One region of the Streptomyces sp. NPDC097619 genome, then DNA from elsewhere that is predicted to be linked to it. Evidence: riboswitches for the same ligand, from Rfam matches in the RefSeq annotation. Region 1 holds a riboswitch; each other region holds the start of a gene.
The links. Region 1 has a riboswitch for cyclic di-AMP ahead of ABTZ17_RS23745 (M23 family metallopeptidase). Riboswitches for the same ligand answer to the same signal wherever they lie in the genome.
Positions count from the first base shown of each region.

Region 1 (4,702 bases):
GCCTCAGGTGGGGGTGAGGGCGGTCAGGAGGACCGTGGTGTGGGCGGGGGCGGGGTCCTTGACGGCGGTGAGGAGGGTGACCGGGCCGGCGGCGACGAGGGCGCGCAGGGCGGTCAGGGCCTCCGCGGCGGCGGGCTCGGCGAGTTCGGCCGCGTACCGGTCCGCGAACTCCTCCTGGGTGAGGGTGCCGTCGTGGTAGGCGCGGCGCAGTTCCGTCGACGGGGTCAGCGCCTTGGGCCAGGAGTCGACGCGGGCGGACTCCTTGGAGAGGCCGCGGGGCCAGAGGCGGTCCACGAGGACCCGGGTGCCGTCCTCGGGCTCGGGCGGGTCGTAGGCGCGGCGGACCTGGACGGGGGCGGGCCGTGGGCTCATGGGGACAGGGTCTCCGGTCCGGCGGCGGCGGGCCACCGGGTGAGGGTGGCGTGCAGGGCCTCGGTGATCCGCTCCCAGGAGGCGTCGAGCGCGCGGGGGTGGCCGAAGCCGCCCGCCGCTTCGAGGGCGGCGAACCCGTGGAAGGTGCTGCGCACCAGGCGGACCGCGTCGGTCCGGTCGGGCTCGGGGAGCTCGTACGAGCGGAACAGGGCGTAGGTCAGCTCCACGAGCCGCCGGTGGCCGGGGGAGTCGGCGAGGACCTCGGGCGGCAGGGCCAGCTGGGTGGCGGCGTAGCGACCGGGGTGGTGGACGGCGAAGGTGCGGTAGGCGAGGGCGAAGGCGGCCAGGGCCGGGGCCCCCGAGCGGCCCGCGAGGGCGGCGGTGATCCGGTCGGCGAACTCCGTGGCGCAGCTCAGGGCCAGCCGGGTGCGGAGGTCCCGGAGCCCGCGGACGTGCGCGTAGAGGCTGGCGTCCTTCACGCCGAAGCCGCGGGCCAGCGCGGAGACCGTGACCCGGTCCAGGCCCTCGCGGTCGGCGAGCTCGGCGGCGGCTCCGACGATGCGCTCGGCGGTGAGTCCGGCCCTCGGCATGGTCTCCCCTTTCCTCGGTGGGTCCCGTCCCTGGAGGCTACGGGCATTATTCGTTTGCCTAGGGGTCCTAGGAAAGCTTAGCGTTCCCGGTATGAGAGCACTGACCGAGCAGGAGATCCGGGGCGCCTTCGTGAACTGCTCGAAGGGAGAGGCCAAGCGGCTGCCGATGCCGCGGGACCTCGTGGAGCGGCCCTGGACGGACCTGGACTTCCTGGGCTGGCGGGACCTGTCCGCCCCCGACCGCAGCTATCTCGTCGCCGAGGGCGCGGACGGCGGCCCGATCGGGATCACCCTGCGCTTCCCGACGGCCCGCCGTGGTGCCCTGTACCGCAGCATGTGCTCGCTGTGCCTGACCACCCACCCCGGCGGCGGGGTCTCGCTGATGACGGCCCGGAAGACGGGGCGCGAGGGGCGGGACGGGAATTCCGTCGGGCTCTACGTCTGCACCGACATGGCCTGCTCCCTCTACGTGCGCGGCATCAAGCGGCCCGAGACGGGGCTGCGCATCGAGGAATCGCTGACGGTGGACGAGCAGATCGAGCGGCTGCGCCGGAACCTGACCGGCTTCCTGGAACGGGTCTGAGCCGTGTGGGTCGGGGGTCTTGAGGGGCCTCCGACCCGCCCCGGGGGGAAAGTGGCGTGAGGACCCTTCCGGATGGCGTAAGCTTGTACCTACCGACGCGGGGTGGAGCAGCTCGGTAGCTCGCTGGGCTCATAACCCAGAGGTCGCAGGTTCAAATCCTGTCCCCGCTACTCAGTACGAGAGCCCGGATCCTGAAGAGGATCCGGGCTCTCGTCGTTCTCCCGGCACTTCTTCCCCGTTCCGCCACCCTCCTCACGTTCGGTGAGCGAAAGGCCGCTCTCCGCCATGTTGCTGACGGGGCGTCAATCGGCCCCGCCGGCCGAAGAGATACCAAACAGGCCGTCGAATCGTCCGGATTGATCACCCTGTACGGCAAAAGTGCAGGCCAGGGCCGGTCGGAGGGTGGCCGATACATGTGTTGGATCAAGCGCAACAGCTTGGAATCGCTCCCCTCTGTCTATTACCGTTCGATAACGCAGCGCGGTCGTCCCAGCCGTCGCCGGACGGCACCGCGCGCGCCGACGCCGAATTCCGCAAGGGAACCGGGGAACCACCTCTTGGGGTGAATCGGGCCCTCTCCGGGCACGTAGGAGACCTTCCTGCTCCGAACCCGTCAGCTAACCCGGTAGGCGAAGGAAGGAAAGGACCCGCCTCCCGTGGACTCGAACCTGCCCGCCACCGGTGCCCCGGAAGACCTCGACGCCCCCGACGCGGGCGCGTGGGGGGAATGGAACCCGACCGAGGACTCCGTCCGGCCGGTCCGGGGCCGCCACCGGGTGGTGCGCCAGCGCGGCGGACTCGCCCGCAGCTCCACGGTCCTCGGCGTCGGTGTGATCGCCGCCGTCGGCGCGGGCGGTATCGCCACCGCCCAGGACCGGCCCCAGGTCGCGATATCCATCCCGTCCCTGCCCACCTCCATACCCGGGCTCGGCTCCACCGAGCAGCCCGAGGAGGACCCGGCCGGCGCCGCGTACGCCGTGTCCGTCTCCGCCCCCTTCACCACGGCCGGGGTCAGCCCCCAGCAGGCCGAAGCCGGCACCAACGCCGGCGAGGTGCTCCGCAACCGGATCCTCCAGCAGGCCGAGGCCCAGTCCGACGCCGCCGCCGCCGAGGCCAAGGAAGCCGCCGCCCGCGCCGCCGAGGTGGCCGCCGCCCAGGAGGCCGCCCGGGCCCGGGAGACCGCGCGCAAGGCGGCCGAGGCCGCCGCCGAAGCCGCCGCCAAGGCCGCTGCGGAGGCGAAGGCCGAGGCGGCCGCCCGCGCCGCCGAAGCGGAGCGGGCCGCCCGCGCCGAACGGGACCGCGCCGCGGAGGGCGACTCCGGTACCGGATCGGGCAGTTCGCGTGGCGGCTACGTGCTCCCCACCTCCTCGTACACCCTCACCTCGCACTACGGGGACTCCGGCTCCATGTGGTCCTCCGGGCACCACACCGGCCTCGACTTCGCCGCCCCGACCGGCACCCCGGTCAAGGCTGTGCACGGCGGCACCGTGGTCTCGGCCGGCTGGTCGGGCGCGTACGGCTACCGGATCGTGCTGCGCCTCGCCGACGGTACGGAGATCTGGTACTGCCACCTGTCCTCCATGTCGGTGACCTCCGGTCAGGTCGGCACCGGGGACACCATCGGACGGGTCGGGGCCACCGGCAACGTCACCGGGGCCCACCTGCACCTGGAGGTCCGTACGGGGGGACAGACCCAGGACCCGCTGGCCTGGCTGCGGGACAAGGGCCTGACGGTCTGAGTTCCGGACCCGGGCCGCTCCCCGTCCCGGACACCGGCACCGAGCACGCGCCCGCCCCCGCCTCCGTGTCCCCGCTCGCCCGCGGGGCCGGGACGGGGGCGGCGGCGTGCTTGGGGCCGGGGCGGAGCCTGCGGCGGACCGCGAGGACCGCGAGGAAGGTGAACCCGGGCACCATCACGGCCCCGTAGACCACGTGGAAGCCGTGCTCGCCCAGCTCGGAGGAGCTGTTCCACAGGGCGTGCACGGCCATCGCCCCGACCAGGCCCAGCAGCGGGGGCACCAGCCGACGGCCCCGGGACAGGACCGGTCGGACGGCGGCGCCCGCGGCGGCACGGGCGGGCAGGGAGGCCGCCGCGGCCAAGCCGAAACCGACCCCGGTGAGGGCCGTGAACAGCGGGTGCGCGAAGGGCGAGAGCACGATCCGCACGAAGAAGGTGGCGGCGGTGACCGAGCCCATGACCGTGGTGCCGCTGCCGAGGTCCTCCCCGAAGGCGTTGCCGAGGTAGAGGATGTTCTCGGTGAAGGCGAAGCCGGTGGCGGTGAACCCGGCGAGGACGAGACCGTCGGTGACGCCGGTGAGCAGGCGCCGCCGGAACAGGAACACCAGCGCCAGCGCGGCGGCCTTCGCGCTCTCCTCGACGACGGGGGCGATGGCCACCGAGCCGAGCTGGTCGGCCCCGTAGGGGTCTGCGGTGGCCGCGGCTATCCAGCGGGTCGCGAAACTGTTGGCCACTATGGCGATGAGCGCCGCGGCGCAGGCGCCCCAGGCGAACGCGAACAGCAGGTGCGGCCACGGCCGGGTGCGCGGGGGACCGGCCCGGGGGCCGCGGCCCAGCCAGCGGAACACCGCCAGCAGCGGGGCCACCGGCAGGACGGCCAGGCCCAGTCCGACCAGGAAGCCGGGGGTGCCGGTCTGCTCCCGCACCATGGCCAGGATCAGGACCCCGGCCGCGGCGAGCCCCGCGGTCAGGGCCAGCACGCGGGCCCGGGCCCCGAAGGGGGACCCGGCCCCGCGCGGCACGCCTACGGAAGCCCGGAACACCCTCCGACCCTAGCCGGCGGGCCGGAGTGCGGAACCGGGCTTTTCAGTTCTGCGTGCGCAGGAACAGCAGGTCGTGTACGAGGTGGCCCTTGTCCAGGCCCTGGCCCTCGAAGCGGGTCAGGGGCCGGAACGCGGGGCGCGGCGCGTACCCGCCGTCGGGCCGGGTGTTCTCGAAGTCGGGGTGCGCGCTGAGCACTTCGAGCATCTGCTCGGCGTACGGCTCCCAGTCGGTGGCGCAGTGCAGCAGGGCGCCCGGGGCCAGGCGGGTCGCGGCCAGCGTGAGGAACTCGGGCTGGATCAGCCGCCGCTTGTGGTGCCGCTTCTTCGGCCACGGGTCCGGGAAGTACACGCGGAGCCCGGCCAGCGAGGCGGGCGG
Region 1 covers NZ_JBEOSD010000095.1:19,734-24,435, reverse strand. Annotated here, with positions in the region: gene ABTZ17_RS23765 (DUF488 domain-containing protein) at 4-372, opposite strand; gene ABTZ17_RS23760 (TetR/AcrR family transcriptional regulator) at 369-962, opposite strand; gene ABTZ17_RS23755 (FBP domain-containing protein) at 1,054-1,545, shown strand; tRNA gene ABTZ17_RS23750 (tRNA-Met) at 1,642-1,715, shown strand; cyclic di-AMP (ydaO/yuaA leader) riboswitch at 2,058-2,192, shown strand; gene ABTZ17_RS23745 (M23 family metallopeptidase) at 2,202-3,284, shown strand; partial or broken gene ABTZ17_RS23740 (PrsW family intramembrane metalloprotease) at 3,355-4,326, opposite strand; gene trmB (tRNA (guanosine(46)-N7)-methyltransferase TrmB) at 4,370-4,702, opposite strand, start outside.

Region 2 (4,702 bases), on a different contig from region 1:
CACGGGGCGCTGCTGATCGCGGACGAGGTGCAGACCGGGCTGGGGCGGACCGGGGACTTCTACGCCTACCAGCACGAGGAGGGGGTGGAGCCGGACCTGGTGTGCGTGGCGAAGGCGCTCTCCGGTGGCTACGTGCCGGTGGGGGCGACCCTCGGCAAGGACTGGATCTTCAAGAAGGTGTACTCCTCGATGGACCGGGTGCTGGTGCACTCGGCCAGCTTCGGATCCAACGCGCAGGCGATGGCGGCGGGACTCGCGGTGCTGTCGGTGATGGAGCGGGAGGGCACGGTGGCGCGTGCCCGGCGCCTGGGTGACCTGCTCCGCGGGCGACTGGCCGCGCTGGTGGACGAGTACGAGCTGCTGCACGCGGTGCGGGGGCGCGGGCTGATGATCGGGATCGAGTTCGGCCGGCCGGTGTCCCTGGGGCTGCGCAGCCGGTGGACGATGCTCCAGGCGGCCCGCAAGGGGTTGTTCGCCCAGATGGTGGTGGCCCCGCTGCTCCAGCGGCACCGGATCCTGACGCAGGTCTCGGGGGACCACCTCGAAGTCATCAAGTTGATCCCGCCGCTGGTGCTGGACGAGGCGGACGTGGACCGGTTCGTGGGGGCCTTCCGGGCGGTGATGGACGAGGCGCACGGGGGTGGTGGGCTGATCTGGGAGTTCGGTCGGACGCTGGTCAAGCAGGCGGTGGCGCAGCGCTGACGGGTGGGGTCCGGCGGGGCGGGCGGGTGCCGGGCGGATCCGCCCGTCCCGGCCCGCCCGCCTTCGTCGATCAGGGTTCCAGCAGGCGGTCGCGCAGCCCGTCCAGGGTGTCCGGGGTGAGACCGAGGCCCTCGTGGAGGTATCCCTCGGTGCCGCCCCAGGTCTCGTCGATGAGGGCGAAGGCGGCCTCCAGGTAGGAGGCGCGGGCCTCGAAGAGGGGGCTGAGGAGGGCGGTGACCTCGGGGGAGCGCGATTCGGGGGCGCTGCCGGGGACGGTCCGGTAGCGGCGGTGCGGGGCGTTGGACTCCAGGTAGTCGGCCGTGACGGCCCGCCGGTCCACGCCGAGCGCGAGCAGGGTGACGGCGATCGAGAGCCCGGCGCGGTCCTTCCCGGCGGCGCAGTGCATGAGGACGGGGACGGTGCCGGTCGCGAGGGCGTGCAGCACGCGGCTGTGTTCGGCCGTCCGCTCCCGGACCATCTTCCGGTACGAAGCGGACATACGGTCCGCCCCTCGCCCCTCTCCGAGCAGCTCGCGGAGCCGGTCGAGTTCCCCTTCGCGGATGAGGCGCCAGAACTCCCCGCCGTCGGCGGGGTCGGAGAGGGGGATGTTGACGTTCCGTACGCCGGGCAGGGTGACGTCGGGGCCCTCGATGGCGTGGTCGGCGGCGTTGCGGAAGTCGAAGACGGTGTGGAGTCCGAGCGAGTTCAGATAGTCGGTGTCCGTTTCGGTGGCATGCGCCAGATGTCCGCTTCGGTAGAGATGTCCGTGGCGGACGCGTCGGCCGTCCGCGGCCGGAAGGCCGCCCACGTCGCGGAAGTTGCGGATCCCGGTGAGGGTGGGCTCCGCGGCGGGGGTCTGCGGTAGGGGCTGGGTCACGTGGGCTCCTCGCGGTCCGGTGGGATGTCCGAATTGCGCTACTTGGCGTCAAGTTGCCGCTGTGCCGGGGTAGATGCGCCCGGGGCTGGTGAGCCAGATCATACGGTGACCGTGAGTGTCGGCGGGCGTTCTTCGAATTCCCTTGTGGAGGCGCCTGTTACACGGTCGCAATAGACGGAGTGTGACGGGAATTCCATTGATCATTTTCCGTCCGCATTCCCTTGGGGAATTCCTGGCTTGTTCCGTCCGGCCGCACTCGATTACGGTCACGGCCGAGCCGGGTGGAACGCCGAATCCTGCCGCCGCCCGGAAACCGCATCCGTCCAACACGTGCGGCAGGAGCGGGGGAACCAGGTAACGCGCCCGCCGGATCCGTCCGGCGGGCTTGGGGTGAAGCCGTGCGTCCGCGCACGGCCGGACAGCTCCAGTCCGAACCCGACAGCTCACCTCGCAGGCGCCGGAGAGGAATCCGCCATGCCCGGAAAGGGCAAGCACCGCCGCCCCAAGTCCAGCCCGATCGGCCGCGGTTTCGTCGCGGCCGGCACCGGCGGCGCCGCGCTCGCGCTGCCGCTCCTCGGTGCCGCGACCGCCCACGCCGCCCCGGCCCAGGCCACCGCCGTGGCCCCGAAGGCCGTGGACCGGCTCCCCGGGCAGGCCGCCTCCCAGGCCGCTCCGGCCGCCGCGAAGAAGGCCCCGCAGGTCTACACCGTCGTCTCCGGCGACTGCCTCTCCGCCATCGCCGCGAGCGAGGGCGTCAAGGGCGGCTGGGAGCAGCTGTACGCGGACAACCGCGCCGCCGTCGGCTCCGACCCGGCCCTCATCCACCCGGGCCTGAAGCTCACCCTCGGCGGGAGGTCCGCGGCAGGCGCCGGCGAGGCCGCCGCCCCGCGCGCCGCCGCCCCGGCCCCCGAGCGGAAGAGCGCCGAGCGCGGCGTCTCCTCCGAGGACGGCACCGGCGGCGAGCGCGCCGCCCGTTCCGCGGAGCGGACCGCCACCGCACCGCGCGAGTCCGCCCCGGAGCAGGAGTCCGCCCCCGAGGAGAACACCTCCGGCGAGCAGCAGGGCTCCGGCTTCACCGCCCCCGTCGACGCCCAGGTCACCACCCAGTACCGCCAGGGCGGCAGCATGTGGTCCAGCGGCTACCACACCGGTGTGGACTTCGCGGTCGGCTCCGGCACCACCGTGAAGGCGGTCGGCGCGGGCACCGTGGTCTCGGCCGGCTGGGCCGGGGCCTACGGCAACGAGGTCATCGTCCGGCACGCCGACGGCCGCTACTCCCAGTACGCGCACCTCAGCTCCCTGAGCGTGTCCTCCGGGCAGAGCGTCTCCGCCGGCACCGCCCTGGGCCTGTCCGGCTCCACCGGCAACTCCAGCGGACCGCACCTGCACTTCGAGATCCGCACCGGCCCCTCCTACGGGCAGGACGTGGACCCGCTGGCCTACCTGCGCGGTCACGGGGTGAGCATCTGACGGTCATCGCCGTCAGGGGCCCGGGGGCCGGAATCCGAGGGGGATTCCGGCCCCCGGGCCGTTTTCCTCCCTGTCCGGATGCCTCCATACCGTGTTATTCCCGGCGAAACGGTCATGGCCTGAACTGACCCGGTGGTACAGATCACGCCACGTCAACCCCTGCCTACGGTCGCGTAGGTCACATCCCGCCGTGAATGATGTGCTGTCGTGGCAGGCGAATCGATACCCCTCATTCACGGCGCTCACGGCAGCGCCCTCGCGACCCTGGCCGAACCCTTCGGCTCGTACGTCGCCCTCGGTGACAGCTTCACCGAAGGCGTGGGCGACCCGGGCCCCGGCGACTCCTTCGTGGGCTGGGCCGACCGGCTCGCCGTGCTCCTCGCCGACCGGCGCGAGGAGCACGACTTCCGGTACGCCAACCTCGCGGTGCGCGGCCGGCTCCTCGACCAGATCGTGGCCGAGCAGGTGCCCCGGGCCAAGGAGCTCGCCCCCGACCTGGTGACCTTCTGCGCCGGCGGGAACGACATCATCCGCCCCGGCACCGACCCCGACGACGTGGCCGCCCGCTTCGAGGAGGCCGTCGCCGACCTCACCGGCGCCGTCCCCACCGTCATGATCACCACCGGGTTCGACACCCGCGGGGTCCCCGTCCTGCGGCACCTCCGCGGCAAGGTCGCCACCTACTCCGCGCACGTCCGGGCCATCGCCGACCGCTACGGCTGCCCCGTCCTCGACCTGTGGTCCCTGCGCACCGTCCAGGACCGCCGCGCCTGGGACGGCGACCGGCTCCACCTCTCCCCGGAGGGCCACACCCGCGTCGCCCTGCGCGCCGCCCAGGTCCTCGGCCTGGAGGTGCCCGCCGACCCGGACCAGCCCTGGCCGCCGCAGCAGCCCCGCGGCTCCGCCGAGGTCACCCGCGACAACATCCACTGGGCCCGGGAACACCTGGTCCCCTGGATCGGCCGCCGCCTCCGCGGCGAGTCCTCCGGCGACCACGTCGAACCCAAGCGCCCCGACCTGCTGCCGCTGTAACGACCCGAACACGGCCGCCGCCACCCCGGTACACCCGGGCGCGGGTGCGGGCCGTCGGCCCCGGAGGGACCCCGGTCCCCTCCGCCACCGGCCGCCCGCACCCGCGCCCGGGAACACGGCGGGTCCTGCCGCCGGAATCCTTCGGGTCGGGGGAGCGTTGGACAGGGAGGGGCAGCGGGCGGACCTCTCCGCGCGCCCGCCCCGCCGTACCGACCCGCTCCACCGCCCCAGGAGGCGCTTTGCCCGGCTCCCGATCCCTCCGCTCCGGACTCCGCTCGCTGCGCACCCCCGCCTTCGGCGCGGACCCCGCCGGCGCACGGATGGAGCGGATCCGCCGCTCGCCCCAGTTCGCCGACGGGATCTTCCAGAACCCGGTCGCCGCCCAGCGGCGCCCCTCCGGCTCCATGGCGGAGTTCGCGAAGATCTACTTCCGCAAGGACGAGCGGGTCCGTCGCGCCCCGGCCGCCGCGATCCCGGTCCACCCGACCACCCTGAAGGACCTGTCCGTCCCGCCCGCGAGCGGACTGCGCCTCACCTGGATGGGCCACTCCAGCGTCCTCGCCGAGATCGACGGCCACCGGGTCCTCTTCGACCCTGTCTGGGGGCAGCGCTGCTCCCCCT
Region 2 covers NZ_JBEOSD010000004.1:119,094-123,795, forward strand. Annotated here, with positions in the region: gene ABTZ17_RS01845 (aspartate aminotransferase family protein) at 1-702, shown strand, start outside; gene ABTZ17_RS01840 (tyrosine-protein phosphatase) at 773-1,579, opposite strand; cyclic di-AMP (ydaO/yuaA leader) riboswitch at 1,890-2,049, shown strand; gene ABTZ17_RS01835 (LysM peptidoglycan-binding domain-containing M23 family metallopeptidase) at 2,054-3,049, shown strand; gene ABTZ17_RS01830 (SGNH/GDSL hydrolase family protein) at 3,314-4,081, shown strand; gene ABTZ17_RS01825 (MBL fold metallo-hydrolase) at 4,321-4,702, shown strand, end outside.
Region 2: another riboswitch for cyclic di-AMP. It lies ahead of ABTZ17_RS01835 (LysM peptidoglycan-binding domain-containing M23 family metallopeptidase); the one in region 1 lies ahead of ABTZ17_RS23745 (M23 family metallopeptidase).

Region 3 (4,702 bases), on a different contig from region 1:
CCGGGGACTTCTACGCCTACCAGCACGAGGAGGGGGTGGAGCCGGACCTGGTGTGCGTGGCGAAGGCGCTCTCCGGTGGCTACGTGCCGGTGGGGGCGACCCTCGGCAAGGACTGGATCTTCAAGAAGGTGTACTCCTCGATGGACCGGGTGCTGGTGCACTCGGCCAGCTTCGGATCCAACGCGCAGGCGATGGCGGCGGGACTCGCGGTGCTGTCGGTGATGGAGCGGGAGGGCACGGTGGCGCGTGCCCGGCGCCTGGGTGACCTGCTCCGCGGGCGACTGGCCGCGCTGGTGGACGAGTACGAGCTGCTGCACGCGGTGCGGGGGCGCGGGCTGATGATCGGGATCGAGTTCGGCCGGCCGGTGTCCCTGGGGCTGCGCAGCCGGTGGACGATGCTCCAGGCGGCCCGCAAGGGGTTGTTCGCCCAGATGGTGGTGGCCCCGCTGCTCCAGCGGCACCGGATCCTGACGCAGGTCTCGGGGGACCACCTCGAAGTCATCAAGTTGATCCCGCCGCTGGTGCTGGACGAGGCGGACGTGGACCGGTTCGTGGGGGCCTTCCGGGCGGTGATGGACGAGGCGCACGGGGGTGGTGGGCTGATCTGGGAGTTCGGTCGGACGCTGGTCAAGCAGGCGGTGGCGCAGCGCTGACGGGTGGGGTCCGGCGGGGCGGGCGGGTGCCGGGCGGATCCGCCCGTCCCGGCCCGCCCGCCTTCGTCGATCAGGGTTCCAGCAGGCGGTCGCGCAGCCCGTCCAGGGTGTCCGGGGTGAGACCGAGGCCCTCGTGGAGGTATCCCTCGGTGCCGCCCCAGGTCTCGTCGATGAGGGCGAAGGCGGCCTCCAGGTAGGAGGCGCGGGCCTCGAAGAGGGGGCTGAGGAGGGCGGTGACCTCGGGGGAGCGCGATTCGGGGGCGCTGCCGGGGACGGTCCGGTAGCGGCGGTGCGGGGCGTTGGACTCCAGGTAGTCGGCCGTGACGGCCCGCCGGTCCACGCCGAGCGCGAGCAGGGTGACGGCGATCGAGAGCCCGGCGCGGTCCTTCCCGGCGGCGCAGTGCATGAGGACGGGGACGGTGCCGGTCGCGAGGGCGTGCAGCACGCGGCTGTGTTCGGCCGTCCGCTCCCGGACCATCTTCCGGTACGAAGCGGACATACGGTCCGCCCCTCGCCCCTCTCCGAGCAGCTCGCGGAGCCGGTCGAGTTCCCCTTCGCGGATGAGGCGCCAGAACTCCCCGCCGTCGGCGGGGTCGGAGAGGGGGATGTTGACGTTCCGTACGCCGGGCAGGGTGACGTCGGGGCCCTCGATGGCGTGGTCGGCGGCGTTGCGGAAGTCGAAGACGGTGTGGAGTCCGAGCGAGTTCAGATAGTCGGTGTCCGTTTCGGTGGCATGCGCCAGATGTCCGCTTCGGTAGAGATGTCCGTGGCGGACGCGTCGGCCGTCCGCGGCCGGAAGGCCGCCCACGTCGCGGAAGTTGCGGATCCCGGTGAGGGTGGGCTCCGCGGCGGGGGTCTGCGGTAGGGGCTGGGTCACGTGGGCTCCTCGCGGTCCGGTGGGATGTCCGAATTGCGCTACTTGGCGTCAAGTTGCCGCTGTGCCGGGGTAGATGCGCCCGGGGCTGGTGAGCCAGATCATACGGTGACCGTGAGTGTCGGCGGGCGTTCTTCGAATTCCCTTGTGGAGGCGCCTGTTACACGGTCGCAATAGACGGAGTGTGACGGGAATTCCATTGATCATTTTCCGTCCGCATTCCCTTGGGGAATTCCTGGCTTGTTCCGTCCGGCCGCACTCGATTACGGTCACGGCCGAGCCGGGTGGAACGCCGAATCCTGCCGCCGCCCGGAAACCGCATCCGTCCAACACGTGCGGCAGGAGCGGGGGAACCAGGTAACGCGCCCGCCGGATCCGTCCGGCGGGCTTGGGGTGAAGCCGTGCGTCCGCGCACGGCCGGACAGCTCCAGTCCGAACCCGACAGCTCACCTCGCAGGCGCCGGAGAGGAATCCGCCATGCCCGGAAAGGGCAAGCACCGCCGCCCCAAGTCCAGCCCGATCGGCCGCGGTTTCGTCGCGGCCGGCACCGGCGGCGCCGCGCTCGCGCTGCCGCTCCTCGGTGCCGCGACCGCCCACGCCGCCCCGGCCCAGGCCACCGCCGTGGCCCCGAAGGCCGTGGACCGGCTCCCCGGGCAGGCCGCCTCCCAGGCCGCTCCGGCCGCCGCGAAGAAGGCCCCGCAGGTCTACACCGTCGTCTCCGGCGACTGCCTCTCCGCCATCGCCGCGAGCGAGGGCGTCAAGGGCGGCTGGGAGCAGCTGTACGCGGACAACCGCGCCGCCGTCGGCTCCGACCCGGCCCTCATCCACCCGGGCCTGAAGCTCACCCTCGGCGGGAGGTCCGCGGCAGGCGCCGGCGAGGCCGCCGCCCCGCGCGCCGCCGCCCCGGCCCCCGAGCGGAAGAGCGCCGAGCGCGGCGTCTCCTCCGAGGACGGCACCGGCGGCGAGCGCGCCGCCCGTTCCGCGGAGCGGACCGCCACCGCACCGCGCGAGTCCGCCCCGGAGCAGGAGTCCGCCCCCGAGGAGAACACCTCCGGCGAGCAGCAGGGCTCCGGCTTCACCGCCCCCGTCGACGCCCAGGTCACCACCCAGTACCGCCAGGGCGGCAGCATGTGGTCCAGCGGCTACCACACCGGTGTGGACTTCGCGGTCGGCTCCGGCACCACCGTGAAGGCGGTCGGCGCGGGCACCGTGGTCTCGGCCGGCTGGGCCGGGGCCTACGGCAACGAGGTCATCGTCCGGCACGCCGACGGCCGCTACTCCCAGTACGCGCACCTCAGCTCCCTGAGCGTGTCCTCCGGGCAGAGCGTCTCCGCCGGCACCGCCCTGGGCCTGTCCGGCTCCACCGGCAACTCCAGCGGACCGCACCTGCACTTCGAGATCCGCACCGGCCCCTCCTACGGGCAGGACGTGGACCCGCTGGCCTACCTGCGCGGTCACGGGGTGAGCATCTGACGGTCATCGCCGTCAGGGGCCCGGGGGCCGGAATCCGAGGGGGATTCCGGCCCCCGGGCCGTTTTCCTCCCTGTCCGGATGCCTCCATACCGTGTTATTCCCGGCGAAACGGTCATGGCCTGAACTGACCCGGTGGTACAGATCACGCCACGTCAACCCCTGCCTACGGTCGCGTAGGTCACATCCCGCCGTGAATGATGTGCTGTCGTGGCAGGCGAATCGATACCCCTCATTCACGGCGCTCACGGCAGCGCCCTCGCGACCCTGGCCGAACCCTTCGGCTCGTACGTCGCCCTCGGTGACAGCTTCACCGAAGGCGTGGGCGACCCGGGCCCCGGCGACTCCTTCGTGGGCTGGGCCGACCGGCTCGCCGTGCTCCTCGCCGACCGGCGCGAGGAGCACGACTTCCGGTACGCCAACCTCGCGGTGCGCGGCCGGCTCCTCGACCAGATCGTGGCCGAGCAGGTGCCCCGGGCCAAGGAGCTCGCCCCCGACCTGGTGACCTTCTGCGCCGGCGGGAACGACATCATCCGCCCCGGCACCGACCCCGACGACGTGGCCGCCCGCTTCGAGGAGGCCGTCGCCGACCTCACCGGCGCCGTCCCCACCGTCATGATCACCACCGGGTTCGACACCCGCGGGGTCCCCGTCCTGCGGCACCTCCGCGGCAAGGTCGCCACCTACTCCGCGCACGTCCGGGCCATCGCCGACCGCTACGGCTGCCCCGTCCTCGACCTGTGGTCCCTGCGCACCGTCCAGGACCGCCGCGCCTGGGACGGCGACCGGCTCCACCTCTCCCCGGAGGGCCACACCCGCGTCGCCCTGCGCGCCGCCCAGGTCCTCGGCCTGGAGGTGCCCGCCGACCCGGACCAGCCCTGGCCGCCGCAGCAGCCCCGCGGCTCCGCCGAGGTCACCCGCGACAACATCCACTGGGCCCGGGAACACCTGGTCCCCTGGATCGGCCGCCGCCTCCGCGGCGAGTCCTCCGGCGACCACGTCGAACCCAAGCGCCCCGACCTGCTGCCGCTGTAACGACCCGAACACGGCCGCCGCCACCCCGGTACACCCGGGCGCGGGTGCGGGCCGTCGGCCCCGGAGGGACCCCGGTCCCCTCCGCCACCGGCCGCCCGCACCCGCGCCCGGGAACACGGCGGGTCCTGCCGCCGGAATCCTTCGGGTCGGGGGAGCGTTGGACAGGGAGGGGCAGCGGGCGGACCTCTCCGCGCGCCCGCCCCGCCGTACCGACCCGCTCCACCGCCCCAGGAGGCGCTTTGCCCGGCTCCCGATCCCTCCGCTCCGGACTCCGCTCGCTGCGCACCCCCGCCTTCGGCGCGGACCCCGCCGGCGCACGGATGGAGCGGATCCGCCGCTCGCCCCAGTTCGCCGACGGGATCTTCCAGAACCCGGTCGCCGCCCAGCGGCGCCCCTCCGGCTCCATGGCGGAGTTCGCGAAGATCTACTTCCGCAAGGACGAGCGGGTCCGTCGCGCCCCGGCCGCCGCGATCCCGGTCCACCCGACCACCCTGAAGGACCTGTCCGTCCCGCCCGCGAGCGGACTGCGCCTCACCTGGATGGGCCACTCCAGCGTCCTCGCCGAGATCGACGGCCACCGGGTCCTCTTCGACCCTGTCTGGGGGCAGCGCTGCTCCCCCTTCCCCTTCGCCGGACCCAAGCGGCTGCACCCCGCCCCGGTCCCCCTGGC
Region 3 covers NZ_JBEOSD010000004.1:839-5,540, reverse strand. Annotated here, with positions in the region: gene ABTZ17_RS02320 (aspartate aminotransferase family protein) at 1-653, shown strand, start outside; gene ABTZ17_RS02325 (tyrosine-protein phosphatase) at 724-1,530, opposite strand; cyclic di-AMP (ydaO/yuaA leader) riboswitch at 1,841-2,000, shown strand; gene ABTZ17_RS02330 (LysM peptidoglycan-binding domain-containing M23 family metallopeptidase) at 2,005-3,000, shown strand; gene ABTZ17_RS02335 (SGNH/GDSL hydrolase family protein) at 3,265-4,032, shown strand; gene ABTZ17_RS02340 (MBL fold metallo-hydrolase) at 4,272-4,702, shown strand, end outside.
Region 3: another riboswitch for cyclic di-AMP. It lies ahead of ABTZ17_RS02330 (LysM peptidoglycan-binding domain-containing M23 family metallopeptidase); the one in region 1 lies ahead of ABTZ17_RS23745 (M23 family metallopeptidase).